2 regions of the Exiguobacterium sp. SH0S1 genome follow, and region 1 is predicted to be linked to the other one. Evidence: riboswitches for the same ligand, from Rfam matches in the RefSeq annotation. Region 1 holds a riboswitch; the other holds the start of a gene.
What was found. A riboswitch is a leader RNA that binds a small molecule or an ion and turns the genes downstream of it on or off. The one in region 1 is predicted to bind S-adenosylmethionine.

Region 1 (12,651 bases):
GCGTACTCGATGATCGACTGGTGAGAGTCTGCCTTCTCGACCCAGCGGATCCGTTGCTGGTTCGCGAGCGCGTGGCCGATCTTCTCTTCGATTTGAAACTTGGAGATGCCGCGATAAGCGACTTCTTGAATATAGGTCGACTCATCGGACTCGAACTGCTGCCACACTCCCATGACGAGCTGTCCGAGGGCCGAGACCCGGTTCTCGGGTAAACGGACCGTGCGCAACGTCTGCTCGACTTCTTTCAGACAGACGACCGGGTCGTCGGCGACCGCGAACAGCCGCTTCGCCGAGTTGTTCATGACCCGATAACGGCGCTTCCCGCTCTCGAGCCGAAGCACTTGGGCGTACGGTTCGACCGGTACGCCGTGGAAGAACGTGTCCGTCCCGCCCCAGGCGAACCCGAACGACGGGTCGAACTTCCGGATCGTTCGCATGAACGCGAGCATGAAGTCTTCGACTTCCCTGCGCTCGAGCCGGAGCCATTCGGCGAGCGCCAACGGTCCGTGCTGTTTCGAGATCCGGTCGACCGGAAAGAACAGGTCCCCTTCGGCGAGACGGTGGGGGCGCAGTTCGACCCCATCGGCCCGGTAGTCGGTCGCTTGACGGCCGCTGCGCCCCGCGTAGATGATCCACTCGTCGTCCGTGCTCTCGATGGCGTACGCCTGATGCGCCCAAGGCGGCGTCACATATAGCGCCGGGAACTCCTCATACGTCTCGAGATGCAAGTACGAGCGGTCGTTCCAGATTTGGGCGAGCAACCGGACGATCTCCCCCGTATCCGAGTCTTTCGGGGCGATATAGTTGCCGGTGTTCCCGATATAGGTCAAGACGTGGAAGTCGTAGGCGTGGTAGAGATGCCGGACGATCCGTTCGAACACCGCTGCGATCATCCGCTCGAACAGCGGGTGGTCCTCGCTCCGGTCGACCGTCGTCGCATCGACGGTACACATGAGCCAGCCCATGCGCACATACAGCCGGATGCGGAGCGGATAAGAGATCAACGGCGACGAGGACGCGTGGATCTCCGTCATTCCGATGTTGGCCATATTCTCAACCTCTAGCGTAAACCCGCTACGCCTCAGCTGCTCCTCCATCTTCTTCTTCCAATTGATCGTCTCCATCTGCCTCACTCGCTTTCTGTCGCCACGTCATCTTGACTGACTCGTTCTGAAATTTTTCCCGTTTCTCGTTTCATACAAACGCTTTTCCATCGGAATGGGTCTTGATCCGTCCGAGCGCCTCGTCAACGATCGTCCGGGATGTACCGAAGTTGAGACGCTCGAACATCGACGCCGACGCCCCGAACGGAACACCCGGTGACAAGAAGACCCGCACCTCCTCGTGGAGCCATTTCTTCCGAGCTTCGGGCTCAAGGCCGAGCGCGGCGAAATCGATCCATAACAAGTAACTCGCCTCCGGCATGAAGCACGTCAGCCGGGGTAACTCGGCATTCAGGCGCTCGACGACATAGGTGGCTTGTTCCTCGAGCTCGGCCGTCAGCTGGTCGAGCCATCGTTCCGCCCGGACGTCTGTGTAGGCGGCGATGATGGCCGTATTGGCGAACGGTGTCGGTAGGACGTGGTGTTTGTTTTGGACTTGGATGATCCGTTTGCGCCAGGCGTCATCCGGACAGATGATGTACGACGCGAACAGGCCGGCGATGTTGAACGCCTTCGACGGGGCGCTCACCGTGATGACCCGGTCGTCGAGTCGATTGATCGCCGTATGGTGCTGCGACGGATACGTCAAATCGGCATGGATCTCGTCTGCGACGATGATGACGTCGTACGTTCTCGCCAACTCGACGACGCGCGCGAGCTCGGACTCTGTCCAGACGCGACCGACCGGATTATGCGGTGAACAGAGCAAAAACAGTTTCGCCTGTCGCATTGCGTGTTCGAGGGCGTCAAAATCCATCTCATACTTGCCATCGACTTGTTTGAGCGGGGCGTCACGCACAACGCGTTTCAACCCGGTCACGAGTTCATGGAATGGTGGATAGACCGGTGATTGGATGACGATCCCGTCCCCTTCCTTCGTCAACGCCTCGACGATGTGGGTCAGTCCGGGCACGACCCCGCTCGAGAACAACACATGTTCGGGGGTGACGTCGAGTCCGTGTCTCCGCCCGTACCAAGAGCTGACGGCTTCCTGGGCTTCTTTCGCGAACATCGTATAGCCGAACTCTCCGGTCGCCGCACGCGCCGCGAGCGCTTCCGAGATCGAAGGTGCCGTCCGGATATCGATATCGGCCACCCAGAGCGGCAGTACGTCAGACTTCACATGGAACCAGCGCTCGAGGCCGTCCCATTTCACCGAGTCGGTGCCGACCCGGTCAAGCGGTTGATGTAAGATTGATTTCATAGTGATCCCTCCTGTCCCTACTGTAACAAAAATTGAAGCAACTGGTCGTCAAAAGCGTGGCGGATTTTCGAGACGTCGGCTATAATCGACCGAGAACAGTGTTTGGAGGTGACAACGATGAGCGTAAGTATCATCCGCCATAAACGGCGAAAGAAAGCGGCTTTCTACATAACGGCCGAAGGGATCGAGCTCCGCATCCCGGCCCGACTGTCGAACCGGGTCGTCGAGACGATCTTACGCGAGCATGCGGACTGGATAAACGACCGGCTCGCGGCATTACCTAAAGCCCCGTCATTGCCGAACGACCGGCTCCGTTATCGAGGTGAGACCGTGCCGCTCGTGCGCACGAACACCGTTGACGCCTTCGACTACGACGGGACAGCTTTCCGTTGCCCGGACCGGTGGGACGAGTCCAGGATAGGGGCCGCATACGAGGCGTGGCTCCGCGACGAGGCGCTCACTTATGTCACCGGGCGGGCGCCCCACTATGAACGTCTGCTCGGGGTGAGCGCCGCGCGCATCCGCATCGGCCATCAAAAGACGCGCTGGGGCTCGTGCAGCTCGCGCGGAACGATCTCGATCAACGTCCGGCTCATGCTCGCCCCGGTTGAGGTGATGGATTACGTCATCGCCCATGAGTGGACGCATCTCGTCCATTTCGACCACTCCAAATCGTTTTGGTCGACTTTATCCTCTGTTTATCCGGACGTCGATGGTGCGATGGCCTGGTTGAAACAACACGGTCATACGCTCGTCGTCAAAAAAACCAATTGAGCGGACTCGCCACCGACGACGGTGGCGGTTCCTTCAATTGGTTTTTTCGTCAGATCGCCGAAGTGAACTGTTCGGCCGTCCCGTTCAATGACTGGGCCGACTGCTCGATCTTCCCGAAGCGTTCGAGCGTCGCTTCCATGATGTTGACACTCGCATTAATGTCTTCGTTCGATCGTGAGACGCCGTCGACGATCGAGGCGAGCTCTTTGTTCATCCCCTCGGTGTTGGCCCGGACCTCGATGACGGCGCGCTCGACGAGACGAGACAAGTTACGGACCTCGGTCGCGACGACGTTGAAGCCGAGGCCGTGTTCACCTGCCCGCGCCGCCTCGATGGCGGCGTTCAGTGACAACAGGTTCGTCTGGGCCGCGATCTCTTTGATCGTGCTGGCGATTTTCGTGATCTCTGCCGCTTGGTCTTGAAGGTTGCCGAGCGTCTTCAAGTTTACCGATGCGTCCGACTCGAGCCGCTCGATCGTCCGCTTCAAATGTAGGCTCTCCTCCATGCCACGGCGGGCCCGGTCATCAAGATTCTCGGCCATATCACGGAACGTGCGGGCGTATCGTTCGATCGTCTGTTGCCGCTCGGTGATGTCCGAGGCGATCTTGACGACACCGATGACGTCATCCCCCTCATAGATTGGCATATACGTCGCCTCGAGCCAAATCGAGTCGCCCCGGGCGTCGACGCGCTCGATCTTGTCGGCCGAGCTGAACCCGTCGAACAACTTGTTCCAAAACGCTTGATAGTCCGTACTGTTGACGAAGTTCGGCGTACAGAACAGATGGTGCTGCATCCCGATCATCTCGTCGCGTTTGTATTTCATCGCCTTGGCGAAGGCGTCGTTCACATCGACGACACGGCGCTGGCGGTCAAATCGAATCATCGCCATGTTCGCTTCGATGGCGCGAAGCACGTCTGGTGACGATAGGCTGACATCTCTCGTTTCAATCATTCCGATAATTCCCACCTTTATAATTTGAGTTATTTCAGGACATTTTTCCTTTGTTAGTACAATCGAGTTCAAGTGTAACTTGTGATAAAAGTCCTGACTAGCGCCGTTTTTAACAGTAAGTCAATATCTTGAGTTTGAAGTATTTACCAACTTCATCACAGGTTATCAGACAATGAATCGCAAAAAAAGAACTCCTCGTTTACAGGAGTCCCATTCGACCTTTTCGTGAAAATGACGGTGCTGATCTTGTAAAAAGATTTGCTTCTACATAGTTGTCGATTCTTCGGTCAGTTGCGTGCGACTGTCGGATTCATCGACACCGCCAATCGTCGCTGCAGCCGAAGTCTCATCAAACCAAACGCTCTGCTTACTCCACTGCACCGGGAAAAATTTCATGGAATATTTTCGCACCTTCACTCGACAACTTGAACTGTTCGTCCGTGTTCATATCTTTCACGAAGACATCAACTTTCTGCGAACGTTTGTGGTAACTCAACTCGAACTGTTGACCACGATTTCCTTTCAGCAGCGTCAAATACATGTACTCTCCCGCTTCCCCATTCTTGGTCGAAGGTGTCCCCGTCTCGAGCGCCTCGGTCAATCGTTCATAGCCTTGCCCCTCGGTGCTGACTGCGTCCGGATAGTAAAACGGGACACTGGGATGGTACGGGTATTTATGGACATAACCGATCGAGACGGCATCGGTATCGGTCGGCTCCGTGATGAATGGATTCGGTTTGAATCGAATCGAGATCGTCTTCGTCATCTTTTGACCGTTTGACTCGTAGGTTAATTCGTATAACGGAAACGGTTCGAGCGGTTCGAGCGTACCGCCTTCAAGAAGCGTCCGGACACTTAAGTTGTCGACTCCGTCCAGTAATTCGCCATCGTTCAACGAATGCTGTCCATAGTGAATCCCGTCACTCGACATTAACATGTATGGCGTCTTCGTCTTCGTGCCATATCCTAACGCAACATGAGTGTCCTCCCTGACCACGTAAGGAGCAAAATCTAAATACGGTGTGAAGACCCCGTCGTCCCCGATTCCAAACTCGATGGACCCGTTGAAACCGGGCGAGATCGTATAAAGACTGTTCATGAACGGTCGAATGGTGAGGTCTTGCCTGTAAGAATGGATCGCTTCTTCCCGTGATAACCTTTCCCGAATTTCTTCTGTCCCGCTTACTACGCTAGGTAGCAACGAGATCTCGCGTGCGGTCTCGTCTTTCAAAAACTCCGGTCTTTCCTCCAGCTTGACCGCCCGATATCCCTCGACATGGTCCGACTTACACAGCGCGTAAACGGCATCACCTTCGACGAACGATGCCTCATTGAAGGCGTATGTTTCAGTATCGGGCTCAGTGAACGGCATTCGGCTTGCAAACGTCACGCCAAGCAAGGATAGATGGTCCTCCTCGATGTCGTTGAGTAACTCGCCTTGTTCACAATAGGTCAACACGTCCTTTGCCTTGATTGCCTGCACTTCAAGGTCGAGTGTGATGTGCTCTGCCGTCCAATGGGCCTCGACAATATCATATCGGACTACTTCTTGGTCCCGGACGCATCCTGCGGCCAAAACGATTAGCGATAGACCGATTCCTAATCCGAACTTTTTCATCAGTTCACCTCAATTCTTCGGTTTCTTCTTCAAGTCGGGGAAGTAGGACAAGAACGTCTCCGCCCCTTCGCTCGTCAGTTTATACGTTTCCTCAGTAGATTGGTCCGTCACGTAGATATCCAGTTTCTTCGATCGCTGTTTATAAGTCACCTTGAATTCCTGACCTTTGAGCCCGTCGACGATCGTTAGAAGCGGATAGTCGCCCTGATCGCCTACACGTTTCGTCGGCTCGGCGGAATCGATTGCTTGAATCAGATCATCCATCTCGTTGCCGGCCGCACGCAACACAGCGGGATAGGATACTGTCGATTCGTTGTCAAACGGTTCCTGATGGAGATACACGAGCGGCCCGGTCACAATCGGCATATACTCCTCGTCAGGGTGTGTCTCGAGCGTCTTTCGTTCATCAGTGGACAACAGCTTTGCGGCACGATATGTGATGCTTGCTGTCTCGGTCACCCCTTCTCCGTCGCGGGTGTAACTGAACTCATATAACGGATAGGTCTTATTCGGCACGAGTTCCGTGTCAAGCGGGAGTCTCTTGACGACGAGGTCGTCATACGTCGGTTCTTCTTTCGTTGGATCATTGATTGTATGTAACGGACTGACCGAAACGTAAAGGTCAGCAAGTAGTAATAACACGTATGGTTTGGCGTCACGCGAATCATAGCCAATGGCTAATTTGACATCTTCCACATCCGCCATCATCGGTTCGAACGCGAACAAAGGGAATTGGCTCGGCCGATCCCCGACGGTCAATTCGATCTCTCCGTGGATCGCAGGAGAAAACGCCATGACCGTATCGGGAAACGGCTCGATTTCATTCCCGGCCTCTGTCAATTCATCAGCATTTTGCACGGCGAGGCGAGCGGCTTCGTCTGCTGGACGGACAGACGGATAGTGCCGAATCGAATGACCCGCAGTCAAATCGACGAACTCCGGGAATGCATCGACCATTTCCACTGAATAATGTGGTGAGGCCATATCCCGACACATCGCATAATTTTCGTCCCCTTGTATGTATGTCACGGCTTTAAATCCATATTCCCAACCCGTGTCCGTCATCGGATGGCGGCTCGCCACGACCGTATCGAACACAGTCAGGTCACCCTTCAACTCGGTCGTCAAGTCCCCAGTGCAGGCCGCGAGCGTCTCACCGGCCGATTCGAGCACCACTGGTTGTTCTAGTGAGTATTTGCTGACGGTCCAATGGGCGTCGACATACGACAATTTCACGACGTCTTGTTTCTCTTCACCACACCCGGCCAACAAGCTCGTGGATATTACAAGTAAACCGACTAACTTTTTCAAATTATCCGCCCCTTGAATTTTATTATCTCCAATTTTACCATTATATTACTTTGGAGAGGGTATGAAAAACCCGCCCATGAAATTGGACGGGTGCGATGAATCGATTAGATGCTGTTATCGATGGCGCGTGTCAGTCTCGTCTCGACATCCAGTGCGATGGACTGGAGCGACTCGTCCTCGATCAATTCGATCAGTTTCGTCGGTTTCGGCATGCCGACGTGGGTCGCCCCGTCTTTCGTGAAGACGGCGAGCTTGCACGGCAGGAAGTAGCCGCCCTCACGGTGCGCCGTGATGACTTTCTTGGCCTCTTTCGGGTTGCACACTTCGAGGATACGATAGTCCCCGTCGATGGCTTCACCTTTCTCTTTGAGCGTATCACTCAAGTCGAAATCCCACAGCACGCCGAACGATTCGTCCTTGAGCGTCGCTTTCAACTTTTCGACCACTGCTTCGACCGACTGATCCGTCTTCACCGTATAATCAAACATGTAAGCCCCTCCTTGTTTGTTGTCTCTCTCGTCATGTACCCGAACTCGCTTGAAACGAATCGTTCCGACGATTTCGAAAAAAGTATATGTGATTTGAAACATATTCTACGCCGAACCCGTATAATCGAGAGACAATAAAGTAATCCAACCTTAGGAAAAGGAGAAGTGGTTGTCGTGACGGTCACCGTATTCACGCATACAAGCTGCAGTTCTTCCCGCAAGACGCTCGATTGGTTACGCGAACAGAATATCCCGTTCATCGAGAAGAAATTGACCGACCAAGGAATGTCGTTCACCGAGTTCAAGGAGATGCTCCGGCTCACCGAAAACGGGACGACCGATCTCTTGTCTGTCCAAAAAAGTGTCTACAAACAAGCGGCCGACCAGCTCGACGAGATGTCGCTCCGCGAACTGTACAGTTTTGTCGCGACGCATCCGCAGATCTTGAAGAGTCCGATCGTCGTCGATGACAACCGGATCCAGATCGGGTTCAGCGAGAAAGAGATCCGGACGTTCATCCCGCGGCATAACCGGATCGCCGACTTGAAACGACTATTAGACAAACAGTAAGAGCGCCGCAAATTTTGCGACGCTCTTTTGTCAGGCTTTCTTTAGACGGGCCGCCAAGCGGTTGCCGAATGATTGGATCGACTGCACGAGCAGGATCAAGACGAAGATCGTCACGTACATGACTTCCGGCTCGAACCGGAGATGCCCGTACTGATAGGCGATATCGCCGAGTCCACCCGCACCGACGAGACCCGCCATCGCCGTCGCACCGATCAGACCGATCGTCGCGATCGTCAGACCGAGCACGATCGACGACCGCGCCTCACGGATCAATACGTACCAGATGATCTTACGCGTCGAGATGCCCATCGCCTCGTACGCCTCGACGACGCCGCGATCGACTTCGAGCAGTGCCGACTCCATCAAACGGGCGATGTATGGCGCCGTGAAGACGATGAGCGGCAACAGCACGCCTTGGACGCCGATCGTCGTCCCCATGATGAAACGGGTGAACGGCAAGATGAAGAATAGCAGAATGATGAACGGGATCGAGCGGACGACGTTGATCACGCTCGACAATGCCCCGTAAAAGTAACGGTTCGCGAGCCGTCCATTCGGCCGCGTCAAGACGAGGAGCGTCCCGAGCGGCAAGCCGATCAGTGTCGAGATGACGAGCGCGATGCCGGTCATCGTCAGCGTCTGGATCGTGCCCGTCCAAATCAAGTCACCCCAATTTTCCCAAAACTGCAGCATGGTTCGTCACCTCCTTCACTTTGACGCCGCTCGCTTCAAGGTAGCGGACGGCTTGGTCGGTCTGTGCCTGGTCCCCGTCGAGATGGACGAGCAAGTTGCCGACGAGACCGCCTTTCAGCTTTTTGATCCCGCCCCCGATGATGTTCGGCAGCAGGCCGAACCGTTTCGTCAACTCGGCGAGGACGGCCTGTTCGGTCTGGTGACCGATGAACGACAAGTTGACGAGCGTCCCGTGCGAGCTCAACACGTCGACGACTTCTTTCGGGACGTCGAGGTTCGCTTTCAAGAAGCGGCGCGTCGTCGGATGTTGCGGGTCCGAGAAGACGTCGAGGACGTCCCCTTCCTCGACGATCTTGCCGGCGTCGATGACGGCGACCCGGTCACAGATGCGCTCGATGACTTCCATCTCATGGGTGATCAAGAAGATCGTCAGCCCGAGCTCGCGGTTGATCTCGAGCAACAGATCGAGGATCGACTCGGTCGTCTCCGGGTCGAGCGCGCTCGTCGCCTCGTCACTGAGCAGGATGTCCGGCTCGTGCGCCAAGGCCCGAGCGATGGCGACGCGCTGTTTCTGGCCGCCGGAGAGTTGCTCCGGGTAATGTTTACGGTGATCGGTCAGTCCGACGATATCGAGATACTTGTCGACCCGCTCGCTGATCGAGCGTTTATCGAGTCCTTCTAGGCGGAGCGGGATGGCGACGTTGTCTTCGACGGTCGCCGTCTTCAGCAGGTTATAGTGCTGGAAGATCATCCCGATGCGGTGACGGAGCTTTGATAACCCTTTTTTGTCGAGCGTCGTGATGTCTTGTCCCTCGATCTCGACTTGACCTGACGTCGGCCGTTCGAGCAGATTGATCATGCGGATGAGCGTGCTCTTGCCAGCGCCGCTCCGACCGATGATGCCGAAGATTTCGCCCTTTTCAATCGTCAGCGAGACATCGTCGAGTGCCGTGACGGTCCCTTTGTTTACCGTGAACGTTTTTGAGATCTGTTTGAGTGCGATCATAGTGCCTCCTTAAAACGCCGGGACGATCGAGCCGTCGAACGTCTCTTCGATGAACGTCCGGACCTCGTCCGAGTGGTAGTAAGATTTGAGTGTCTCGACGACTTCATCGTCTTTGTTGTCGGTACGGACGACGACGTAGTTCGGGTACGGGTTGTCGACCGTGTCTTCATGGAACAAGGCGTCCTCATTGATCGATAGGCCGGCACCCATCGCGAAGTTCGTGTTGATGGCCGCGAGCGCGACTTCCGGGAGCTGGGTCGGGAGCTGTGACGCCTCGAGCTCGATGAATTCGAGGTTGAGCGGGTTCTCAGCGATGTCACGTTTCGTCGCCTTGTCCGTCAATCCTTCTTTCAAGGTGATGAGTCCGGCCGTCTCATACAGGCGCAGCGCCCGAAGTTCGTTCGCCGGGTCGTTCGGGACGGCGACTTTATCGCCCTCCTTCAACTCCTTGATGTCCGTCAGCTTGTCCGAATAGAGCCCCATCGGGAAAGCGACCGTCTTGAACACGTCGTCAATCTTATAGCCTTTGTCCGCCTTCTGCAGCTCGAGGAACGACAGCGTCTGGTAACTGTTCACGTCGAGACTGCCTTCGTCGAGTGCGGTGTTCGGCGTGTTGTAGTCGTTGAACACCTTGATGTCGAGCTCGAGGCCATCCTCGGCCGCGAGTTCTTTTACTTTCTCGGCGATCTGCTGGTGCGGTCCGCCTGTCACGCCGATCGTGAGGGATTCTGTGCTGAGCGATTCGCTCGCGTCCGATTGGCCGCACGCCGACAAGGCGATGGCCGCGAGTAGAGATGTTCCTGCGAGTACTGTTTTCTGTTTGATGTTCATGAATGATTCCTCCTCCAAAATAAAAGCCCGCTACTCATAAAGAGTGGCGGGCACGACAAGTCAAAGACAGTCGGACACGCTCATCTCCCAGACGTTTCGTCTGTTGGAATTAGCACCATGATCATTACGATCTGGTTGCCGGGTTTCATAGGGCCAGTCCCTCCACCACTCTTGATAAGCTATCGGTCTTATTTAATTGTTATCATCTTACTTTTAATTATTTTATTTGTAAACAGAAAATACTAAATTTTCAAAAATTATTTTCAAATAGTCAATATCGAGCGGGACGGGTGAACGTTGCAATTCGGTCTCGGCCCGGACCGCGTCGACCAGTTGCGGGATGTCGGCCGGAACGAGTCCGAGCGTCTCAAGTGACGTCGGCGCGCCGATCCTGGCGAGCCACGCCTCTAAATATGGGGCGTCAGACGAGCCACGCAACCGTTCTTGGACAAGGAGTCCGAATCCGACCTTGTCGCCATGTAAGAACGGGTGGGTCGACTCGAAGCGGCTGAGCGCGTTGTGAACGGCGTGGGCGACGGCTACGCGTGTCCCGGCGTCCCCGAAACCACCGACGGCACCGCCGACGGCAAGGGTGTGATCGACCGCGAACCGGGTCTCTGGCCCATACGCGGTGAAACTGGACTCACTCAAGTCGAGTTCGACGAGCCGGCCGCATTGCTTGGCCAAGGCGAGACCGGTATTGACGCCGGCATCAGGCGAACTGTCGCCGCTCAAATAGCGGGCCTCGTAAAACTTGGCGACCGTGTCGATGACGCCGGCCCGGAAGTAGTCGTACGGCGAGTCGGTCACGACCCTTGCGTCGACGATGACCCGCTCGATGACGACGCGGAACACGTCGTAGCGGTCATAGGCTCCCTGCTCGTCATAGATGACGCTGAGCGGCGTGAAGGCGGCACAGTTCGAGGCGAGCGTCGGGATGACGATCAGCGGGACACCTTGCCGGTAAGCGACGAGTTTCGCCGTGTCGACGAGCTTGCCCCCACCGACGGCAAGGAGGACGTCCACATCCTTCAAACGGAGCCGTTCGACCTCGGCGTCCGTGCATTCGCCACGGAACAGCGATGTCGGATAGGCAGTGATCGCTGGCAGGACACGCTTGACGACGTCAAAACCGTTCTGCCCGCGCAGCACGTGAGCACGACGGCCAGCGATCAATTCATCGAGCCGCTCGAGCGCGTCATCCGCATGGTCGTACTCGAGCACGGCTTGGCGGATCATGCCCGGACCTCTTCATACGTCGCGAACAGTTTCTCGATCCGCTCGACGGCCTCGTCGATCTTCGGCTCGGCGGAGACGAGCCCGAACCGGACGTACCGCTCGCCTTCTGAGCCGAAGAAATAGCCCGGCGTCACGGCGACCCCTGCCTCGTGGAGCAGCTTATACGAGAACGATTTTGCGTCCCCGTCCGGCACTTTCGCCCAGACGAAGAACGAGCCACTCGGGGCCGTGATGTCCCATCCGGCCTGACGTAACCCGTCGACGAGCCGGTCGCGGCGGGCCTCATACAACCGTGACAAGTCGTCCCGGAGCGAACGTGGCGACTCGAGCGCGGCGATGGCCGCCTCTTGGATGGCCGAGAACACGCTCACATGGACGTGGTCTTGATACGTGTTGATCGCCTCGATGATGTCGCGGTTGCCGACGGCGAAAGCGACCCGCCAGCCGGACATGTTGAACGCCTTCGACATCGTATACACCTCGATGCCGATGTCTTTCGCTCCAGGCGCCTGCAGGAAGCTCGGCGGGACGTGACCGTCGAAACCGATGCTGCCGTAGGCGAAGTCGTGGACGACCATGAGGTCATGCTTATTCGCGAACCGGACCGTGTCGTCAAAGAACGCGGGCGACGCGACGGCGCCGGTCGGATTGCTCGGGTAGTTCAAATACATGAGTCGCGCCCCCTGCGGATCGAGCGTCTCGTAATCAGGAAGATAGCCGTTCTCTTCCCGGAGGACGAGGTCGTGGACGACCGCTCCGGCGAGACGTGCCCCCGAGATGTAGTCCGGATAGCCCGGGT
Region 2 (20,195 bases), on a different contig from region 1:
GTTTACATTGGGAAAAATAGTCCGACGACGAGGCCGAGCAATGCGCCGACGATGACTTGGTACGGTGTATGGCCGACGAGTTCGTTCAAGATCGGCGTGTCGTGCTTGATCCCTTTAAAATAGTCGTTCAATAGACGGGCTTGGAAACCAACGGCTTGACGGACGCCGGTCGCGTCGTACATGACGATCGTCGCGAACGTGAGCGCGAGGGCGAACATGCTTGAGTCGAGGCCTTCAGCCCGGCCGATCGCGGTCGCGAGCGCGACGACGGTCGAGGTGTGGGAGCTTGGCATTCCGCCTGAGGCGAACATAATTTCAAGTTCAAAGTCACGTGTTCGAATGAGTTCGGTCACAAGTTTGGCCGCCTGGGCGATAAACCAGGCCAGTATTGCGGCGAGTAACGGTTCGTTAAAGAGCAATTCAGTCACTTCCTGTCTGACAATAGTATCTACACTATACCCGATTCCATGCCGCGCTAGACGTAAAGTTTCTGTCAAAAATAGCGTCGCGGGCATTTGCCCGCGACGCTATTCGGTCGATTTTTGTTACCCGACGACGCCTTCAGTCTCTTGAAGTTGTTCCGCAATATTCTCGATGATATAGCGGTTGCGTGGATGCTCCTGACACTCTTTCGAGCATGAACGCATCTGTTTGGGTTCACACTCTTCACAACAGAAGTGTTGGGCATTGCACTCCGGGTTGGCACAATTAACGTAACGGACCGTCTTCGTTCCACAGTGCATGCACGTTGAAACGACTGACGGATTGACCGTGTTGACTGGGACGTTGATGCGCTCGTCAAAGACGTAAAGCTCGCCGTCCCAGTTTTCCCCTTGTGTTGCTTCGTCTTTGCCGTACATGGCGACGCCGCCTTTTAAGTGGAAAATGTTGTCGTGACCTTGGTCACGCATATATGCGGTAAATTTCTCGCAACGGACGCCTCCGGTACAGTACGTGAGAAGTGTTTTCCCTTCGTAGAGGTCTTTGTTCTCCTCGAGCCAGTCTGGCATGTAACGAGAAGCCTCTACGTCGATTTTGATCGCATTTTTGAAGTGACCAAGATCGTACTCGTAGTTGTTACGAACGTCGAGGATGACGACATCATCGCGATTCATCATCTCTTTCCATTCTTCCGGTTCGAGATACGCACCGTGTTGTTTAGGCACGTCGAACTCGCCATCAAAGCGCCACGTCACGAGCTCTTGTTTGTGACGGACAAAGATTTTCTTGAAAGCATGCTCTTCGACTTCATCGATTTTGAACTCGATGTCGCTGAAGTATGGATCGGCTTTCAAGTCGTTCATGTACTGTTCGGTTTGTTCCCAAGTGCCCGAGCACGTCCCGTTGATTCCTTCGGAAGAAATCAAGATACGTCCTTTGATCCCGAGGTCCTTACAATACTTGAGGTGTTGTTGTGTCAGTGTTTCTGGGTCCTCGATGTTGACGTACTTATAGTACAGTAAGACCCGCATTGGTTTTGTTTCCATGTTATTGCTCCCCTGTGTTCAGTTTTTTGCAGGAAAACGAACGTTGGGTTGTGTCGTTCGACGAATGAACTTGCCTGCAACCACAAGTCCATTATTATATGATAGATATCACAGTGAAATTTCGCAAATACTTTTTATTTTTTTTTGAGGAGGGCAGGGGGATGCGTCCTCTTGAACGAATTCGGGTAAAAGGTAGTAACGAAAGCCGAAGGTGGAAACTGAAATGCTCACATCACTCCAACAATATATATTGAACATCATCGAATGGCTCCAAGGACTGCCGGGAGGTCCTTGGGCTGGACTTGGGGCCCCGTTCCTAGAAGCGATTTTCCCGTTCCTCCCGCTCGTCTTGATCATCTCGGCGAACGCGGCCACGTATGGCTTCTGGCTCGGTGTGCTCTTGTCATGGATCGGCAGTTTGGCAGGGACGCTCCTCGTGTTCGCCGCCGTCCGATACGTGTTCCGCAAACCGATGACGCGTTGGCTCGAAAAACATAAACAGGGTGTCTATTGGCTCGATCGCATCAACCATATGAGTCCAATCTCGCTCGGATTCTTATATTCGTTGCCGTTCATCCCGGTCAGTTTGATCACGTACTTACTCGCCTTGATTCAAATGCCGCTCCGGACGTTCGTATTGGCGGCCGGATTCGGGAAACTGCTCGTCGTCGTCATCTTCTCGGTCATCGGTGATCAGTGGCAAGAGTTCATCCAAAGCCCGTTCCGCTTGTCGATGCTCGGTTTGCTCTTGCTCGTATTGTGGGCGATCAGCCGGGGTCTCGAAGAACTTCTCAAACGGCGCGCTTTCAAAAAACGGAACGAAGAGCTCAAACGTAAACGTGAAGCGAGAACATAAAAATCCTCGAAGGCGACCGCCTTCGAGGATTTTTGCTTAGTTGGTTTTTTTGAAACGTGGGAAGTTGAAGACGATCGCCAAGCCTCCGCAAATGAACAGGAGGAACGGATAGAACATATACGGGACGAGGGCGGGGGACGCCGTGTTCGTCAACTCGGCGGCGATGAGGAGCTGCGCCCCGTAAGGCAGAAGTCCTTGTACCCCGCACGAGAAGATGTCGAGTACGCTCGCTGACTTTTTCCGTTCGATGTCATACGTATCGGCGATATTCGCGGCAAGCGGGCCTGCTACGAGAATCGAGATCGTATTGTTCGCCGTCGCGACGTTCGTCGCACTGACGAGCCCGGCGATGCTCCATTCCGCACCAGCCCGGCGTTGAATCCGTGACGTGAGTGCGTCTCGTAAATAGGTGAGTCCACCGTTATGCGAGATGAGTCCGACGAGTCCGCCCATGAATAATGTCAAGAGCGAGATCTCGGCCATGCCCATCATGCCGTCGGCCATCGCCGTGACGTAAGACGTGACGGCCAAGCTTCCGTCAATCAGCCCGATGATGCCAGCGAGCGCGATGCCGCCGAGCAAAACGAGGATGACGTTCAGTCCGGTCAAGGCGAGGACGATGACGGCGAGATACGGAATCAACTTGTACCATTCGAACGCGGCCACTTCAATCGTCGACTCTCCGCTTGAGAGAACGGCTAACAGGACGGTCGTGATGATTGCGGCCGGGAGCACGATCCAAAAGTTGGTCCGGAACTTGTCGCGCATGTTCGTCCGTTGTGTCCGGACGGCGGCGATTGTCGTATCCGAGATGAACGACAAATTGTCTCCGAACATGGCCCCGCCGACAACGGCCGCGGCCGCGATCGCGATATTGACCCCGCTCTCTTGATGGATGCCGAGCGCGATCGGGGCGAGCGCGGCAATCGTACCGGTCGATGTGCCCATCGCCATCGAGATGAAAGCGGCGATGACGAACAGTCCGCTCAGTAAGAGTGACGGTGGCAGGAACGTCAAGGCCGCATTGACCGTCGCGTCAATCGCACCGATTGCACCGGCGACGCTCGAGAACGCACCGGCGAGCAGGAAGATGAATATCATGATCAAGATGCCTGGATTACCGGCACCTTGGGCGATGCGCTCAACGGTCTGAGTGACGCTTCCTTTCGTCATCATCGCAGCGACAATTAAAGCGATCAACGCCGCGATCAGCACCGGGAACTTGTAAAAGTCGCCATAATAAATACCCGCCCCGATGAAGAAGACGAGGAAGACGAGCAAGGGCAAGAGCGCCCATTTGTTAGCTGTTGGTTGTTCCAATCGATTCACCTCATTTCAAAGAATAGAAAAAAAGAGCCTTCCGAAAAAGGCTCTCTCTGTAAGAGACACCCTTTTCATCTTTCGAGCAGAACGCTCGCTGGATTTGGCACAGGTTACCCGCTGCCGAGACATCTAAGGGCCAGTCCCTCCGTCTCTCTTGATAAAAAGTCGTCATGATGTAGTTGTTAGACACGTTTCCTAACGTACCTGTTTCAAATCGGGTTGTCAACAGAAATCCCCCTGCGCCAGTGGACGCGGGGGGAAGTCATGTCGTCAAAAAGTTGTAATGGGCGACGCGGTTACGACCGGCGTACTTGCCGCCGACGTAAAGGGCCCGGTCAGCGTTACGGATCGTATCGTCAAGCCGTTTGTCGCCGAACGCTTGAATCGTATCGACACCGATCGAGGCGGTCACGGGAATATCGACCCCATCGACACGGAACGGCTTATCTTCAATTTTCTGCCGAATCCGTTCGGCGATATCGACGGCTTGGTCGACGTCGCAATGATTGAGCAGCAAGATGAACTCCTCGCCCCCGTAACGGGCCGCAAAGTCATCGGTCCGGAGCATTTGCCGGATTCGCCGCCCGAACTCTTGGAGCACGCTGTCTCCGACTTGGTGACCGTGCGTGTCATTGATTTTTTTAAAGAAGTCGATGTCGAGCATCGCGACCGAGATCGGGTACATCGAGCCGTCCGAGATTTGTTGAATCCCATACTCGTAGAACGCGCGCGCATTGGCGAGCAGCGTCAAGCTATCGGTGCGGCTTTCCGTGTATAGGCGGTCGCGCTCGTGGCATCGGCTGATCGTTCGGTTGAACGATTTCAACAGTTTTACCATCTCGTTTTGAATGATGGGGGGATAGCCATAGACGTGTTCACCAATCATGACGATACGTGTGCGAATCCCGTCAATCTCTTCTGACTGGACTGAGATGAAGCTGTGGTAATCGTCATGAAACGCATCTGACAACGCTGCGTCCCATTCGAAGCGCATCTCATAATCGACAGACTTGGCGTGTGGATGGCGCGCTTCCATCAAGTCGAAGACGAGTGGACGGTCGATCGGCTGTCGCGTCAACAAATCGAAATAGAGCGTTCGGTCGAACAGGACGAACTCGACAAACCCTTTATCATATTGGTTGAGGCGCTCACATTGACTCAAGAACACTTCAATCGCCTGGGCCTCGCTTTGAGATAGGGAGACGGCCTCTTTCGCTTCATCGTACTGTTCGATCAATGACTTGAACGCGTCTTGGCGCCCTTTTTGAATCATCAACCGCTTAATAAAGAACGTGAGGGCGGCCGCGATGCTGCTGACGACGAGCAAGTTCGTCTCACGGAAGAACGACGCGGCGAAGATGAAGACCAAACTGACGATGTACGTGTAAAACGCGATGCTCAAAAAATCACGGACCGGGATATCGACGCGGAACCACCAGCCGACTTGATACTTCTGGACGACCGTGTTCAAAATTATGGCAATGATCAGACCGACGAGCGGAACGAACGAATCCTGCGAATAGAAGCCAAGACCAGTTTCACCTCCGAGGGCCAAGTAAACACTTGCCGGGATGGCGATTTCTAAAAATGACGTGATCGCGTTCCAAGGATAAGTGAACCGAAAGCGGCGGAGCGCGACGCGCGGTTTTAGGTTGGCGAACTGAAAGACGAGAAGTCCGATTTGGTTGACGAGGAGCGCCGTCTCAAAATCAAAGAATAAAAAGATGATGAGGACGATACTTTCTGAAAACGTGAAATAAATGCCTTTTCGTTCAATCGAGTCCATTTGGAAAATGACGACGAGCAGCGCGATCAAGATGAACGGAAGCGGCTCGATCGCCGGAATATCAAGAACACCGGTTGTAAACAAGGTGATGGTCAGTAAAACGATCAAACTCCAAATGCTCCAACCGAGGACGGACATTTTGCGAAAATGATTCATAGTTCCCTCCTGTGTGGGAAAAGTCTTCTCATATGTATGGTAGGAGATTCGGCACGGTTGCGCCCAAGTCCTGCCTATTCATCATAATGGCTGAATTCTAGCATTGAGTCTACATCAAATATCCTCTATAATGAAGTTGCTTTTCAACCACATAGACGAAAGTCGATGAAAAAGAGAGTAACGATCGTTTAGTCAACAAAGCGACCTAGGGATTGGTGAGAGCCTAGGCTGACAAACATCGCGAAACGCACTTTTGAGATGCTATCCGAAGCGAGTAGGCGTAGCCGGGGGCCCCCCGTTATCACCGTTAAAGTGGTCTGTGTAAAACAGGCAAGAAGAGTGGTACCGCGGGCCAACCCGTCTCTTTGCATCTGTGCAAAGGGCGTTTTTTTTATGACTAGATTTGAAGGAGGAAATTTACATGAGTTATGAACGCAAGTATGCGGAGGCTCTGTCACGTGTCATCGGTGACGAACTCACGCTCGACCAGATTGAGGCATTGATTGAAAAACCAAAACATGAGGCACACGGGGATCTCGCGTTCCCATGCTTCCAACTCGCCAAGGCGTACCGGAAAGCGCCGGTCATGATTGCGACTGACATCGCCGGTGAATTGAACGACGAACTGTTCACAAAAGTTGAAGCGGCCGGTCCATACGTGAACGTCTTCTTGAGCCGTGGCGTCGTCTCGCAGGAAATCATTAACGTGGTTCTCGACGAGCAAGCGGATTACGCGACGCATGCAACACGCAACGAGACGATTGTCACGGACTTCTCATCACCGAACATCGCCAAACCGTTCTCGATGGGGCACTTGCGCTCGACGGTCATCGGTAACGCCATCAACCAGATCGCTCGCAAAAACGGCTATAACGTCGTCGGTGTCAACCATCTCGGTGACTGGGGTACACAATTCGGGAAACTCATGGTCGCTTATAAGAAGTGGGGCGATGAAGAAGCGGTCCGGGCAAATCCGATCGCTGAGCTCTTAAAGCTATACGTTCACTTCCATGAAGAAGCGAAAACCCAACCTGAGCTTGAAGACGAGGGCCGTGCTTGGTTCAAAAAGCTCGAGGACGGTAACGTTGAAGCGACCGAACTGTGGACGTGGTTCCGTGACGAGTCGCTCAAAGAGTTCCAAAAAGTATACGATCTCCTCGGTGTCGAGTTTGACAGCTTCCACGGTGAAGCGTTCTACAACGACAAGATGGACCGGATCGTCGCCATGCTCGAAGAGAAGAACCTGCTCGTCGAGAGTGAAGGGGCGATGGTCGTCTCGCTTGAAGACGAGAACTTGCCACCTTGCCTGATCACAAAGAAAGACGGCGCGACGCTTTACGCGACACGTGATTTGGCTGCGGCCGTCTATCGTCATGAGACGTACAACTTCGTCCAAGCGAACTACGTCGTCGGTGGCGAGCAGGCGCTCCACTTCAAACAGTTGTTCTCGGTACTCCGCAAGCTCGGTTACGACTTCGTCGACGGCATGCACCACGTACCGTTCGGCTTGATCTTGCAAGAAGGGAAGAAGATGTCGACACGTAAAGGCCGCATCGTCCTACTTGAAGAAGTATTGAAAGAAGCGATCGAGAAAGCGCAAGCGAACATCGAACAGAAGAACCCTGAGCTTCCAAACGCAGAGAACGTGGCTCGTATGGTCGGCGTCGGCGCCGTCATCTTCCACGATTTGAAGAATGAGCGCATCAACAACATCGAGTTCGACCTCGACAGCATGCTCAAGTTCGAAGGGGAGACGGGACCTTACGTGCAGTACACGAACGCACGGGCGAACTCGCTCCTCCGTAAAGGCAACTACGACGGTGCGACGTTCGCAGGTGCGGACGACGACCACACGTGGGGCGTCGTGACGATGCTCAACGCGTTCCCACACGTCATCACGCGTGCCCATGAGCGCCGTGAGCCGTCGATCATCAGCCGTTATGTCCTCGACTTGGCGCAATCGTTCAACAAGTATTACGGCCACGTCCGTGTGCTTGAAGAAGATGCGGGCAAACAATCGCGTCTCGCGCTCGTCAAAGCCGTGACGATCGTCTTGACGGAAGGACTCCGTTTAATCGGTGTCCAAGCTCCAGAAGAAATGTAAATACGACAAAAGGGACCTGCGAAAGGTCCCTTTTGTTGTGTCACGCCTTCATCCGCGTGACTGTTCGCGTCTTCGTATCATACAGACACCATTCTCGGTCGAAGATGACGGCGCCGACGTTGATGACGTAGCGCTTCTTCTTCAACTTGAACGGTGTCCCGATTTCCCAGGGAATCGAGCGGCCTTTCCGGTAGATGCCCGGAATATGACTATGCCCGATGAAGACGAGCGGGTACTTGCCTTTTTCGACGATCGGCTCCCAGTCGGCGCTCCACTCGATTTGGTGACCATGTAAGAACAGCGCCTCATCGAGTGTCGTCTGTTCAGGCAATAATGAGATGCGGGTCTTGACAGGGTGCGACACGATGAGCACTTCGTCAATCCGTTCTTCTTGGTTGCCGCGCAGGCTCGGGAACGTCAAGAGCGCCTCGTACTGCTCGTCAAACGTCATGACGTCAGAGACGTCATGAAACCGTTCGTTGCGCCGTTTTTTGCCGATATGGCACTCGTACAAGTCGCCGAGGCAGAGGATGTGCTCGGTCTCGCGCCTGACCGCCTTGAGGACGGCTTTCAAATCATCAAACGAACCGTGCGGGTCACTGATGATGGCGAGTTTCATCGGTAGTTCGTGAACTGGGCATCGACCGATAACTCGAGCTCACGGACGAGTTGCATGACCGCTTGTAGGTCATCCCGTGACTTGGCCGTCACACGAATTTGATCGTCTTGAATTTGCGATTTCACTTTCAACTTCGACTCTTTGATGGCGTTGTTGATCTTCTTGGCATCGTCTTTGTCGATTCCGCTCTTCAACTTGACACGTTGACGGACGGTACCGCCGAGTGCGCGTTCGATTTTTTGATAGTCGAGGTTTTTCGTCGGCACACCGCGCTTGATCAACTTCGAGATCATGACGTCTTTTAACTGTTCGAGTTTGTAATCGTCATCTGAGACGAGGACAAGGTCACCGTTATCGAGTGACATCTCACTCTTCGACCCTTTAAAGTCGTAACGGTTCAAAATTTCTTTTTCGGCGATTTGGATCGCGTTTTTCACTTCTTCGAGGTTCATTTCTGACACGATATCAAAAGAATTGTCTTTTGCCATGTTTCATCCATCCTTTGTATGGGTTTTGTTATAATGATAGCAGATTTGAAGCAGTGAAGGAGTGAAACGATGGAACATACAATCGATAGACAGACAAATGTAGACTTGGATCACGTTGCATATCATGGAAAAGACCTTGGGGTGACGTTTAAAAGTGAACTCATCCGTCTGCGGGTGTGGTCGCCGGTAGCCGAGCAAATGACAGTGAAGCTTTATCGTACGGCGCGGGCGCGTAAGTTTGATCGCATCGAGCTCGAACGGGCCGAAAAAGGGACATGGATGGTCGAGCTTGACCGGGCGCAATTCGAAGGTCAGTTTTACGTGTTCGAGGCAATCGTTGACGGCAAACGCATCGAATCCCTCGATCCGTATGCGAAAGTCGTCGGCGTCAACGGGAAGCGGGGCTGCCTGCTCGACCCGTCTTCAATCAACCCGGACCATTGGATCAAAGAACGTCCGCTCTTCCACTCTTCGCAAGAAGCGGTCATTTATGAAGCACATGTGAGAGATTTGACGAGCCACCCGGATGGCGGTGTCATGCACCGTGGCAAATTCCTCGGGATGACCGAGGCCGGCACGAAGACGAAAAACGGATACCCGACAGCGCTCGACTACATCACAGCGCTCGGCGTGACCCACCTTCAACTCATGCCGTTCTTTGACTACGGTTCGGTCAACGAGTCGCGGGAAAGCGAGTCGAACTATAACTGGGGCTATGACCCGGTCCATTATTTCGCGGTCGAAGGTTCGTACGCCTCGACAGCGGATGACCCGGCCGCCCGTATCCTCGAATTGAAGGCGATGATTCAAGCGCTCCATGACCGCGGGATCCGCGTCATCATGGACGTCGTGTTCAACCATACGTATGACGCTTTGACGACACCGCTCGGCCAGTTCGTGCCGGACTACTACTATCGGTTGAACGAGGACGGGACGCTTGCCGACGGCTCGGAGTGCGGCAACGATACGGCGTCAGAGCGGGCGATGATGCGCAAACTGATCGTCGAATGTGTCTCGTATTGGGCCAAAGAGTTCATGATCGACGGCTTCCGCTTTGATTTGATGGGGCTGCATGACGTCAAGACGATGAACCAAGTCCGCAAAGCACTCGACCGGATCGATCCCTCGATCCTCGTCACCGGAGAAGGCTGGGATCTCGATACACCACTGGCAGTTCGTAAGAAGGCAAACCAACACAACGCCCATAAAATGCCACGTATCGCCCAGTTCAACGATGCAATCCGGGACGGAATCCGTGGTGACGTGTTCATCGAAGACTTGCCGGGCTGGATCAGCGGCAACGCCGAGCTGACGGCTGACGTGAAGCGCGGGATCGCCGGTGCGGTCACGAGTCAAAGCTTCGCCGATGAGCCGAACCAAGTCGTCAACTACGTCGAATGCCATGACAACTTGACGCTTTGGGACAAACTTGCCGCCGCTAGTCCTGACGACAATGAGACGACGCGCCGTCGCCGTCATCGTCTTGCGACGACGATCGTCCTGCTCAGTCAAGGCATTCCGTTCCTTCACAGCGGTCAAGAGTTTTTCCGCACGAAAGACGGGGACGAGAACAGTTTCAAATCGGGCGAGGTCATCAACCGATTGGACTGGACCCGGGCCGAGCAAGAGACGCCGAGCGTCGAATATGTGAAAGGCTTGATCAACTTACGCAAACAGTATCCGTTGTTCCGTCTCGAGAACACCGAACAGATTCGAAAGCACTTACGTTTCTTTGACGAAGAAGAAGGGATAATCGCCTACGAACTTCATCGTCACGTCGAAGGTTATGTCGAGCGTCATCTCGTCTACCATAACGGACTCGAAGTACCGGTCGACGTGAAGCTGCCAGCAGGCAAGTTCGAAGTTCATGTCGAGGATCATACCGTCAACTTGACGGCGCCACGCCTCGTCGAAGACCGGCACCTCACCGTCGCGCCGCTGTCGACGCTCGTCGTGACAGAACGCCGTCCGGATTACAGCAAGTACGCCGTCGCCGGTGGGGCTGCGCTTGCCATCCTTGGACTCTGGTACGTCGCGAAAAAACGGAAGAATAAACAAGGGTAACAAAAAAAGGAGACGTCATTCCGTCTCCTTTTCTTCGTTCGGCTCGGTCTTAGATGCTTCAAGCTCCATCATCTTCCGAACGAGGATATGTTTTGGCATATGCATGAGTTCTTCAAGCGGTACGTTCAACTTTTTGGCAAGCTCGACCGCCGTCTCGGGAGACAGTTGTAGTGGGCGCATGTGGTTTCTCCTTTCTAAATTCAGGTTTGCTACAGCCAGTATACAGCAAAAACGGACCGAGCGAGAATGTGTCGTGTGAACACATTCAAAATCGATAAACCGTTCGGTCGTTGCTAAGCTGAAACTAGGAAGTGATCAAATGTACAAACAAGTAGCAGACTATCAGTTTCATCAGACGGTTGAATGGTTAGAGCGCGTCGGTGGAGGATGGATGTTGTATTTGGCGCAAACTGGATTTGTCTTTTTCGACGAAACGTTCCAAATCAGATGGGAACTCGAGTGGAAATGGGCACCGTGCGCACTATATATTGAACCACATGGAAAAAAAGCCGTCGCGCTGTTCCGAGACATGCAAACGTATGGAGTCATTGATTTAAAGCAAGGCATGATGGAGTGTCACCCAATCCCAAAAACGTTTCATGACGATTGGTTCAGCAATTTATGTCATTGGCGAGGAGACGATTTATTTCTCTACTCGGCGGAATCTGACATCGTGGCGTTAAACATGACCGACCACACGTTCCGCTATAGCCGCTATGAGGAGACGCCGGAGTTTGGCGCCATCATCGAGTTAGCCTATCATCCGATTTATGATTTTGAGCGGTTCACGGCCCCAGGCCTCGTCACGCTTTACGATGAATTGAATCAGCAATTCATGGTCGAGCAGGTCGAAGCGGGTGAACGATGGACGATTCCTTACGGCGGCGATTATGATACGGTTATCGTCGACCAGGTCGGTGCGACGACAGCGATTACGTCGATGACTTCGTTCCAGCTGTTCAAGCGTGACCGTCTGCTGTTTGCTTCTGAAGTATGTGCCGAAAGTGAATTATTGAAAGTGATGTTGCTTGATGAGTCGGGAGACCGCCTCGTCGTATTATCGACGCCTCGACGATTTTGCCATAGTTGGCTACAAGTGTTCGAGCGTTGACGTTCCTGGACCGAACTCACGGTTCAGGATTTTTTTGCGAAGACTTGATGAAACTCGTGCGAAACGGGAACAGTCTTCTTAGATGGAGAGGGGTGGACTTGGATGGAACGGTTAGGTAAAAATTTGGTGCGGTGGCGCTTTTGGGTGGTCGCCGTGTGGACTGTGTTATTAGCGGTCTCGATTTACTTCGGATTGCAGTTGCCTGGGGAATTGCGAGGAAACGGGTTTGCGGTTCAAGATGGCCGCTTCGCGCAAGTGGAGGACACGTTGAACGATCGGTTCGACCGGGCCGGCGCTTCGATGATCGTCTTGCTTGAAGGCGGTGACTTAGAGACGGTCATGGCCGAACAAAAAACACGGCTCGAATCTGTTTCAGGCGTCGATGGCGTCATCACGCCAGCGGAGAACCCGGACGCGCGTTCAGGTGACGCCGCGTACTTCGTGCTCGAGTTCGAGGACCAGGAAGCGGCCGAGGCGGCGATTGCCGACGTTCGTGCTGAATTGATTCGAGATACGGACACGGAAGTCCGGTTGACCGGGGAGCCGGTCTTTGCCCAAGATTTGAACGAGGCATCGAAAAATGACTTGATCCGGGCCGAATTGATCGGGATCCCGGTCGCGCTCGTCGTCCTCCTGCTCGTCTTCGGGACACCGCTCGCCGCTTTCATGCCCTTATTCGTTGGACTGATCACGTTCATCGTCGCGGCGGGATCGCTCTTCTTCTTCACGCAGACGATGGAGCTATCGATTTTCGTATTGAACGCCGTCGCGATGATCGCGATTGCGCTCGGGATCGACTTCTCGCTCCTGCTCGTCAACCGTTATCGTGAAGAGCTCGCCAAAGGACTGTCACGAGAAGCGGCCATCGTCCGGACGGTCGCGACGGCTGGTCGCTCGATCCTGTTCTCAGGACTGTGTGTCTTCGTCGGGCTCGCCGGACTGTTGTTCATTCAAGTCGATGTGTTTCAAGCGATCGCGCTCGGTGCCTTGATTGCAGTCGCGGGTGCCGTCTTGTCGGCGCTCACGCTCTTGCCGTCGGCGCTCTATATCGTCGGCGATGCCATCAATAAAGGACGTCTCATCAGAACGAACGAGACGCGCTCTGAAGTGCGCTGGCAAAAGTTGGCCCGGTTCGTCATGAAGCGTCCGGTCGTGATGACGCTCGTCGCGTTGCTCCTTTTGTTGCCGAGCCTTTGGTTCGTCCGCGACTTAGAACTGAACATCCCGGACGCCGATGCGCTCCCGACGTCGTACGAATCACGGGCCGCCCTCGAGCGGTGGGACGATGTGTTCGGCGAGACGTCGACCGATGCGGTGCTGTTGTTTGAGACGAACGATTTGACCGACTCGATGATTCTTGACGAGTTGACAACCCTCACAGACGAGTTGAATGAAGACCCGATCGTCGACAACGTCACGACGTTCTTGACCGCATCAAATCTGACAGCTGCGGAATTCCAACAGCTCGTTCAAGTCGCCCCAGAACAGCTCGAGGCGTTTGAACGTCTCGTCACGCTCGAAGGGAATACCGACCTCGCGCTCGTCAACGTCAGCTTCGACGTGCCGCCGAGCGATAAAGCGGCGCAGGCGTTCGTCCGCGATTGGCGCGACCAAGGCTTCGACGTCGGCGGGCCGGCCGCCTTCAACGAAGAGATCTATGAAGAGATTTACGACAGCATCCCCTATGCGGTCGTGACCGTGATTTTAGCGACGATGGTCATCCTCATGTGGGCGTTCCGCTCGATCTTGATTCCGATCAAGGCGATCATCATGAACGTGCTCGGACTCGGGGCGACGTTTGGGTTATTGGTCATCATCTTTGAGTCGGGCTACGTCTACGACGCCGAGACGATCAGTATTTTGACGCCGGTGTTCATCTTCTCGCTCGTTTTCGGCCTGTCGATGGACTACGAGGTGTTCCTCGTCTCACGGATCGAGGAGTATTACCGCGAGACCGGGGATAACGACTATGCGACCGAGATGGGGCTCGCTAAGACGAGCAAGATTATCACGTCGGCCGCGATCATCATGATCGTCGTCACGGGCGCGTTCGCTTTCACCGGTGTCAGCCCGATCAAACAGCTCGGGGTCGGTATCGCGCTCGCCATCTTCATCGATGCGACGATCATCCGGATGTTGCTCGTCCCGTCCTTGATGAAACTGTTCGGCGACTGGAACTGGTGGTGGTTCGGGAAGAAAGATTTACCGAAACGTAACCTACACTAAATTTACATTTAATGAAATAATCGCGAGAGTATGTTAAAATAGTCTCATGATTACGCGCAATTTGGGAAAGGAAGGTCTTTATGGACACCGAGAGGACATGGCCTCTGTTTCAATTGCCGGACTTCTAGCGTTGAGTTTTTACAGACGAACAGCGATGTAAAAAATCAACAAACGGAAGATCGGAGATGGAACAGATGGAACCGCGGCTACGACTGAGGATCCTCCTCTCCGTTGAAAACGGGGAGGACAATCGGAATGAAACGAGTTGCTACCATAGTGCTCGGAACGCTGATCATGGCGTTCGGTTATTATTATTTGAATGAACAGTTTGGTTTGGCAGAAGGGGGCTTTGTCGGGTTAGCATTACTCGGCCGCTATTTATTTGATATCGATCCGGCGATCTCGATGATCGTACTCGACATCCCCTTCTTTTTAATCGCTCTTTGGTGGAAAGGCTGGCGCTTCGTCGGACAAGCCGTGCTTGCCGCGGCGTCACTTTCGCTCAGCTATGCGATGTGGGATCGACTCGACCTGTTGACGTTTGACATCCAGGTCTGGCCGGCGACACTGTTCGCTGCGATTGCGAGCGGGATTGTGACCGGCTACGGTCTCGGTCTCGTCTTGAAGTCAGGTGGAGCGACCGGAGGCGACGATTTATTCGCACTCGGTCTGTCAAAGTGGTCCGGCGTATCGGTCGGAACGATTCTCATCGCCTTCGATGTGGTTGTTCTTGCGATCTCGCTCATCTACTTGCCGCTCTCGAACGCGCTCTATACGCTCATCGCGGTCTCGATCGCGGGTCGTGTCGTCACGAAAATGTTGACGGAAGACGCTGTCGAAGTAGCCATACCAAGTGTGACCAAACTAACACCAAAAAACGATCTCGCCTGAGATCGTTTTTTGTTTTGTAAAATTTGTCACAGTTTTCCCCACGCCGTTCTTCTAAACTGATTATAGAAGGAGTGAGTCACATGAAATGGATGATTCCAAAACAGCACGGCGCCTGGTCGATGCTTATTTTACCGTTCTTACTCGGCGGCATCGTCGGAGGATGGACACTCGCGCACTTACCGTTCGCCATCGCTTGGTTGTTCGTCTACATGGGCACGTTTTTCTTGTTCCAATACGTGAAGCAACGGAAGAAGTCGGCTGAGCTGTTGCGAATGGTCGTGACGTATCTCGTGATTGCGACAGTCGCTGCCATTCCGGTGTTCATCACCGAGTGGCGTCTCGTCTGGTTCGTCCTCGCGATGATCCCGTTCGGTCTCGTCAACGCCTATTTCGCCAAAATCAAAGACGAGCGCAACGTCTGGAACGACGTCAGTGCCGTCACGTCATTTTGTATCGGTGGGATGGCGAGCTATTACTTGGGTGCGCAGACGTTGGGCGCGACGATCGTCTGGCTGTTCATCTTGCCGTACTTGTATTTCCTCGGCAGTATCTTTTACGTCAAGACGATGATTCGGGAGAAGAAGAGCGCGTTGTACCGGAACATCTCGTGGGGGTATCACCTCATGCTCGTCGCAGCGTTCATCGCGTTCGGCTATCCGCTGCTCGCGCTCGCATACGCGCCGAGCCTCGTCCGGGCGATCGTTTTCTACGGCAAAAAGATCCCGGTCATGAAAATCGGGATCTTTGAGATCGTGAACTCGGTGTTCGTTTTAATTTGTTTGAGCGCATATCTTTACACGTAGAAGGGGCAACCCTTCTTTTTTAGTCGCTTGACGACGTGCTCGCGATGATGGCGACGCTTGCTGCTGCCGAGGCTGCTTGTTGCATCGCCAGCAAATGAGCGAACGTCCCGTTCAGTAGCAGGTCGCTCGCATCTTCGGTAATATGTTCCGCGGCGACGAGTTGGATGGCGACGTTTAGTCCGTGCGTGTTGAACCAGCGTTGCTGCTCTTTTTCAGCGTTCGTGATGTCGAGGATCGCTTGTTCGTCTTGGTCGTTCGGTGCCGAGACGATCGAGAGCAAGGCGAGCGACGGTAGCTGCTCACTCTTGACGGTAAGCTGTTGGTTTTGTAGGCGGGTGCGCCAGTCTAAGAAGCGAGCGACGGCGTCGTCTCGGTCCAACTTGCTGAACATGAGCAAATGCGACACGAGCTGCAGTTCGTTCGAGCGTGGTAAGTGGATTTTCAGCGCCTCGTAATACGATTCGATGCGCTCGTTCAGTTCAGTGTGGTCGTCGAACGCTTGCACGAGGACGAGTGCCGACAGCAGATCCTCTTCACTCGTGAGCCACGGATGCTGGCGTTTAAATGCTTGATAGAGGGCGCTTGCCTCATCGAGCCTGCGTTCCGGTTCGTCGACGTTGATCAACTGGCTCGCGAGGAACGGCCGCAGCGCGCTGAATCGGAAATGTTTTCGGTCGAGCAGCGTGTCGAGACGAAGTGCTTCGTCAATCGCGGGGCCGACGTCTTCATACTTGGCGTCGAGAAACGATAACCAGACGAGGTTGTTGCTACCGCGAAATTTGGAGAACAAGCCGGTTTTCTGTTTGACGGCCGCCTGCGCCTGTTCAAACCGAACTGGGTCGAACGGGGTGTCATGGATGGCGTAGTTGACGGCCATCAATCGTCGGAAGTCGTCAGTGAGTGCCCATTTGGTCGCCGTTTTGATGGCTTCGAGCGAATCGAGGTAACGAATATAACGCGTCATCATTAGCATTTCCTCCTTTTTCTATTCGTACGGAAAAATCGGGCTAAACGTTTCATAAAAGTGATATCGTTTCTGTTCTTAAATTAGGACGGCGTTTAATTAGTAAACAAAAGGGAATCGAAATATGTCCGAAAACTTTGTTATTAATTTGGAGGTGCCGAAACATGGAAGGTAGTCCGTATGCATACGCGTTCCGTAACCTTGGTTCGGGGTTTCTATTCGGGTTGGGCCTGATTGCATTTGTGGATGAGACGGTATTTCATCAATTGTTGGCGTGGCATCATTTCTACGATAAATCGACGTCTGCCGTCGGCTTATTCTCAGACGGGTTATTTCATGCGTTCAGTTGGTTTGCGACCGTAGCTTCCTTGTTCCTCCTGGCAGACCTACGGAGAAGAAAGTCATTTTGGATGAAGCGATGGATCAGTGGCGTCCTGATTGGCGTTGGTTTTTTTCAACTCTACGATGGGATTATTCATCACAAACTACTGAAAATTCATCAGATTCGTTATGGCGTTGAGATTCTTCCATATGACCTCGTTTGGAATGTTACGGCCCTTGTCATCCTCATAGGTGGTTTAGTGCTCTTTAACCAAACGCAGAAACGGAAGCTACTTGTAAAAGAAGGAGGATAAATGAGGATGCATTCCCATGTCCAGACGATAAGTGGCGGTTATGAGGCGGCGGTCGTGATTTTGTTGTTTATGGCTCTCCTTGCTTATTCGTTCGCCGGAATTTTTACGAGTCGCGCTTATAAACCGTGGCCGCTATATCGCTACGGTTTATGGATGATAGGTATTGTTTGTGTAGGCCTTACTTTGGTTGGACCGTTAGCGACTTTTGCCCACACCAATTTTGTCGGGCATATGATTAGTCATCTGTTTCTAGGTATGTTGGCGCCATTGTGTCTCGCCTTGTCCGCCCCGATGACGTTACTGTTGCGGACGCTTGATGTACACGTCGCGAGAAGAGTGACACGCGTATTAAAAAGTCGGCCGCTCCAATTCTTCACGAATCCGGTCACGGCTTCCGTTCTCAACATTGGAGGACTATATCTGCTCTACATGACGAATTTGTATTCACTGATGCATCAATCAATTCTTTTATATGTGTTAATTCATCTGCATGTGTTTTTAGCAGGGTATTTGTTTACCATTTCTTTGATTTATGTGGACGTCACGTCACATCGATACAGCTACATATACCGATCACTTGTATTGATTGCAGCGTTGGCCGGACATAAGATATTGGCAAAAATAATTTATGTGAGCCCACCAAATGGGGTGCCAACAGGAGAGGCAGAGGTAGGAGCCATGTGGATGTATTACGGTGGGGATTTGGTTGATCTTCTATTAATCATCATTCTTTGTTACCAGTGGTATATTGCAACTTCTCCCCGTGCCCTAGCTACGAGAGATAACGTATGAGTACACAAGAAAAGACGATCGTCCCGATGCGTTCGGGATGATCGTCTTTTCTGTCTGGCGGTCTACAATTATTGAACTTGCGTGTACAGTTTTTGCATGTACTCGTTCACTTCGTCGGCTGCTTGGAACATCATGAACGAATGTTGCAAGATGATTTCCGGTGAGAAGCCGAGATCGAGGTCGAGCGTTGAAGCGAGCGTGACGTCACGGTCGCTGTCGAGCACGCAACGGAAGTACTTGAACTCTTGGTTGAACTCGTTCAATGCGTTGAGGATCGGTAGGTCTTCGACGTAGTCCGGCACGTGCGTCACTGTCGCGGCGTATAGCTCGGCGTCAGTCGTCTTTTTGTTGAAGGCGATAATCATAACGGGCTGGGCCCCAGATTTAGTCGTTTCACGCGTTAAAAACGTGACGTGCGTTTCAGTCTCGCTCTCTTTGAACGTCATGTTGCGTTCTGCGACGAGCGCTTTGAATGATTCTACTTTTTCTTCAAAGTTCACAAAGAAATCCCCCTTAAAAGTCGTTACTCTAACTTTCTCCCATTTGAGAGGGGAAAGCAAGGAGAACTAGCGTTTCATCAACATTTTGATGGCTTCTTCGACCGTTTCTGACGTATCTTCGCCATCTTGTTGCGCCGTGATAATGCACTGCTCCAAGTTCTTGGCGACGATGATCGTCGAGGCGCGGTCAAGTGCCGATCGAGCCGCGCTCAGTTGTGTCACGACGTCGCGACACTCCTTGCCTTCTTCCATCATGCGGATGATGGCCCGGATCTGGCCTTCGACCCGTTTCATCCGGTTCAACACTTTCGTGTCGTATTGATACTGTTCCATAAGTTTCACCTCTATATTCAAATCGTTCAGTAACCCAACTAGTATTGTGTAGTCTCATCTTAATACGTGGGGGAGTATGTGTCGAGCAACAACGTTTAAGCCGGAAAAAATCGACTGTTTGCCGATTCGTCAAACTTTTCCCTTGCAATCACATACCACAGGGGGTATATTAATGACGTGGAAGCGAATTGTTCAATGAATCACAAAGTTTATCGGACGCCCGCTACCAAGCTGATCATGAATACGTGAAATGACTATAGATAAAAAGGATGGGTAAACAAAGATGAAAGCATCGGCTTTAAAACGTCAAATGGACTTTGAAGTCCCTGTAAACATCGTCGACGTGCGCGAACGCGACGAGTTTCAAGAAGCACACATCGCGGGGGCGGCGAATTACCCGCTCTCTGAAATAACGGAGTGGATTGATACGCTCGACACAGACCAAGAGTACATCGTGCTTTGTCGTTCGGGCGCTCGCAGCACGCAAGCTACTTGGCAAATGGAAGCAAAAGGTTATAAAGTGGTCAATATAGAAGACGGCTTGATGAGCTGGCCTGGTGAAGTCGTCAAAGGAGGAAACGAGCAATGAGTAAAAAAATCGTAATTGTCGGTGGGGTAGCAGGTGGTGCTTCGGCAGCCGCACGTCTCCGTCGCTTAAATGAAGAAAATCAAATCGTCATGTTCGACCGTGGCGAATATATCTCATTTGCCAACTGTGGTCTCCCATACTACATCGGTGACGTGATTCAAGACCGTCAAAAATTGCTCGTCCAAACAGTTGAGGGCATGAACAAACGGTTCCAACTCGATATCCGCAACTTGACGGAAGTGATGAAAATCAACCGCGCTGAGAAGACGGTGACGGTGAAACACGTCCAAACGGGTGAAACGTACGATGAGTCATACGACGTCCTCGTCTTGTCGCCTGGAGCGAAACCGATTCGTCCGAACATTCCTGGAATCGAGGAAGCAGAAGATATCTTCACGCTCCGAAATATTCCGGATACAGATAAAATCCGCAGCTACGTCGATGACAAGGCACCGAAACACGCGACGG

Region 2: linked by a shared signal. The riboswitch ahead of EVJ20_RS10520 (Na+/H+ antiporter NhaC family protein) and the one ahead of EVJ20_RS03780 (MetQ/NlpA family ABC transporter substrate-binding protein) in region 1 are both predicted to bind S-adenosylmethionine.

What each region holds. Positions count from the first base shown of each region.
Region 1 is NZ_SJVC01000001.1:733,834-746,484, forward strand. It holds gene EVJ20_RS03730 (hypothetical protein) at 1-1,124, opposite strand, end outside; gene EVJ20_RS03735 (MalY/PatB family protein) at 1,195-2,367, opposite strand; gene EVJ20_RS03740 (M48 family metallopeptidase) at 2,485-3,141, shown strand; gene EVJ20_RS03745 (methyl-accepting chemotaxis protein) at 3,191-4,096, opposite strand; gene EVJ20_RS03750 (hypothetical protein) at 4,464-5,714, opposite strand; gene EVJ20_RS03755 (hypothetical protein) at 5,724-7,025, opposite strand; gene EVJ20_RS03760 (DUF302 domain-containing protein) at 7,130-7,513, opposite strand; gene EVJ20_RS03765 (Spx/MgsR family RNA polymerase-binding regulatory protein) at 7,688-8,083, shown strand; gene EVJ20_RS03770 (methionine ABC transporter permease) at 8,114-8,776, opposite strand; gene EVJ20_RS03775 (methionine ABC transporter ATP-binding protein) at 8,748-9,782, opposite strand; gene EVJ20_RS03780 (MetQ/NlpA family ABC transporter substrate-binding protein) at 9,792-10,613, opposite strand; SAM riboswitch class I at 10,691-10,794, opposite strand; gene EVJ20_RS03785 (iron-containing alcohol dehydrogenase) at 10,836-11,852, opposite strand; gene EVJ20_RS03790 (aminotransferase class I/II-fold pyridoxal phosphate-dependent enzyme) at 11,849-12,651, opposite strand, start outside.
Region 2 is NZ_SJVC01000003.1:274,982-295,176, forward strand. It holds gene EVJ20_RS10505 (divergent PAP2 family protein) at 3-428, opposite strand; gene trhO (oxygen-dependent tRNA uridine(34) hydroxylase TrhO) at 546-1,487, opposite strand; gene EVJ20_RS10515 (TVP38/TMEM64 family protein) at 1,711-2,343, shown strand; gene EVJ20_RS10520 (Na+/H+ antiporter NhaC family protein) at 2,380-3,663, opposite strand; SAM riboswitch class I at 3,735-3,830, opposite strand; gene EVJ20_RS10525 (GGDEF domain-containing protein) at 3,929-5,608, opposite strand; T-box leader at 5,765-5,976, shown strand; gene argS (arginine--tRNA ligase) at 6,030-7,712, shown strand; gene EVJ20_RS10535 (metallophosphoesterase family protein) at 7,753-8,331, opposite strand; gene EVJ20_RS10540 (YajQ family cyclic di-GMP-binding protein) at 8,328-8,819, opposite strand; gene pulA (type I pullulanase) at 8,889-10,883, shown strand; gene EVJ20_RS10550 (YycC family protein) at 10,899-11,063, opposite strand; gene EVJ20_RS10555 (hypothetical protein) at 11,203-11,994, shown strand; gene EVJ20_RS10560 (MMPL family transporter) at 12,097-14,220, shown strand; gene EVJ20_RS10565 (YitT family protein) at 14,476-15,111, shown strand; gene EVJ20_RS10570 (YwiC-like family protein) at 15,192-15,914, shown strand; gene EVJ20_RS10575 (DUF4003 family protein) at 15,934-16,881, opposite strand; gene EVJ20_RS10580 (DUF2243 domain-containing protein) at 17,043-17,513, shown strand; gene EVJ20_RS10585 (cytochrome c oxidase assembly protein) at 17,520-18,305, shown strand; gene EVJ20_RS10590 (YbjN domain-containing protein) at 18,374-18,805, opposite strand; gene EVJ20_RS10595 (metal-sensitive transcriptional regulator) at 18,872-19,138, opposite strand; gene EVJ20_RS10600 (rhodanese-like domain-containing protein) at 19,422-19,727, shown strand; gene EVJ20_RS10605 (CoA-disulfide reductase) at 19,724-20,195, shown strand, end outside.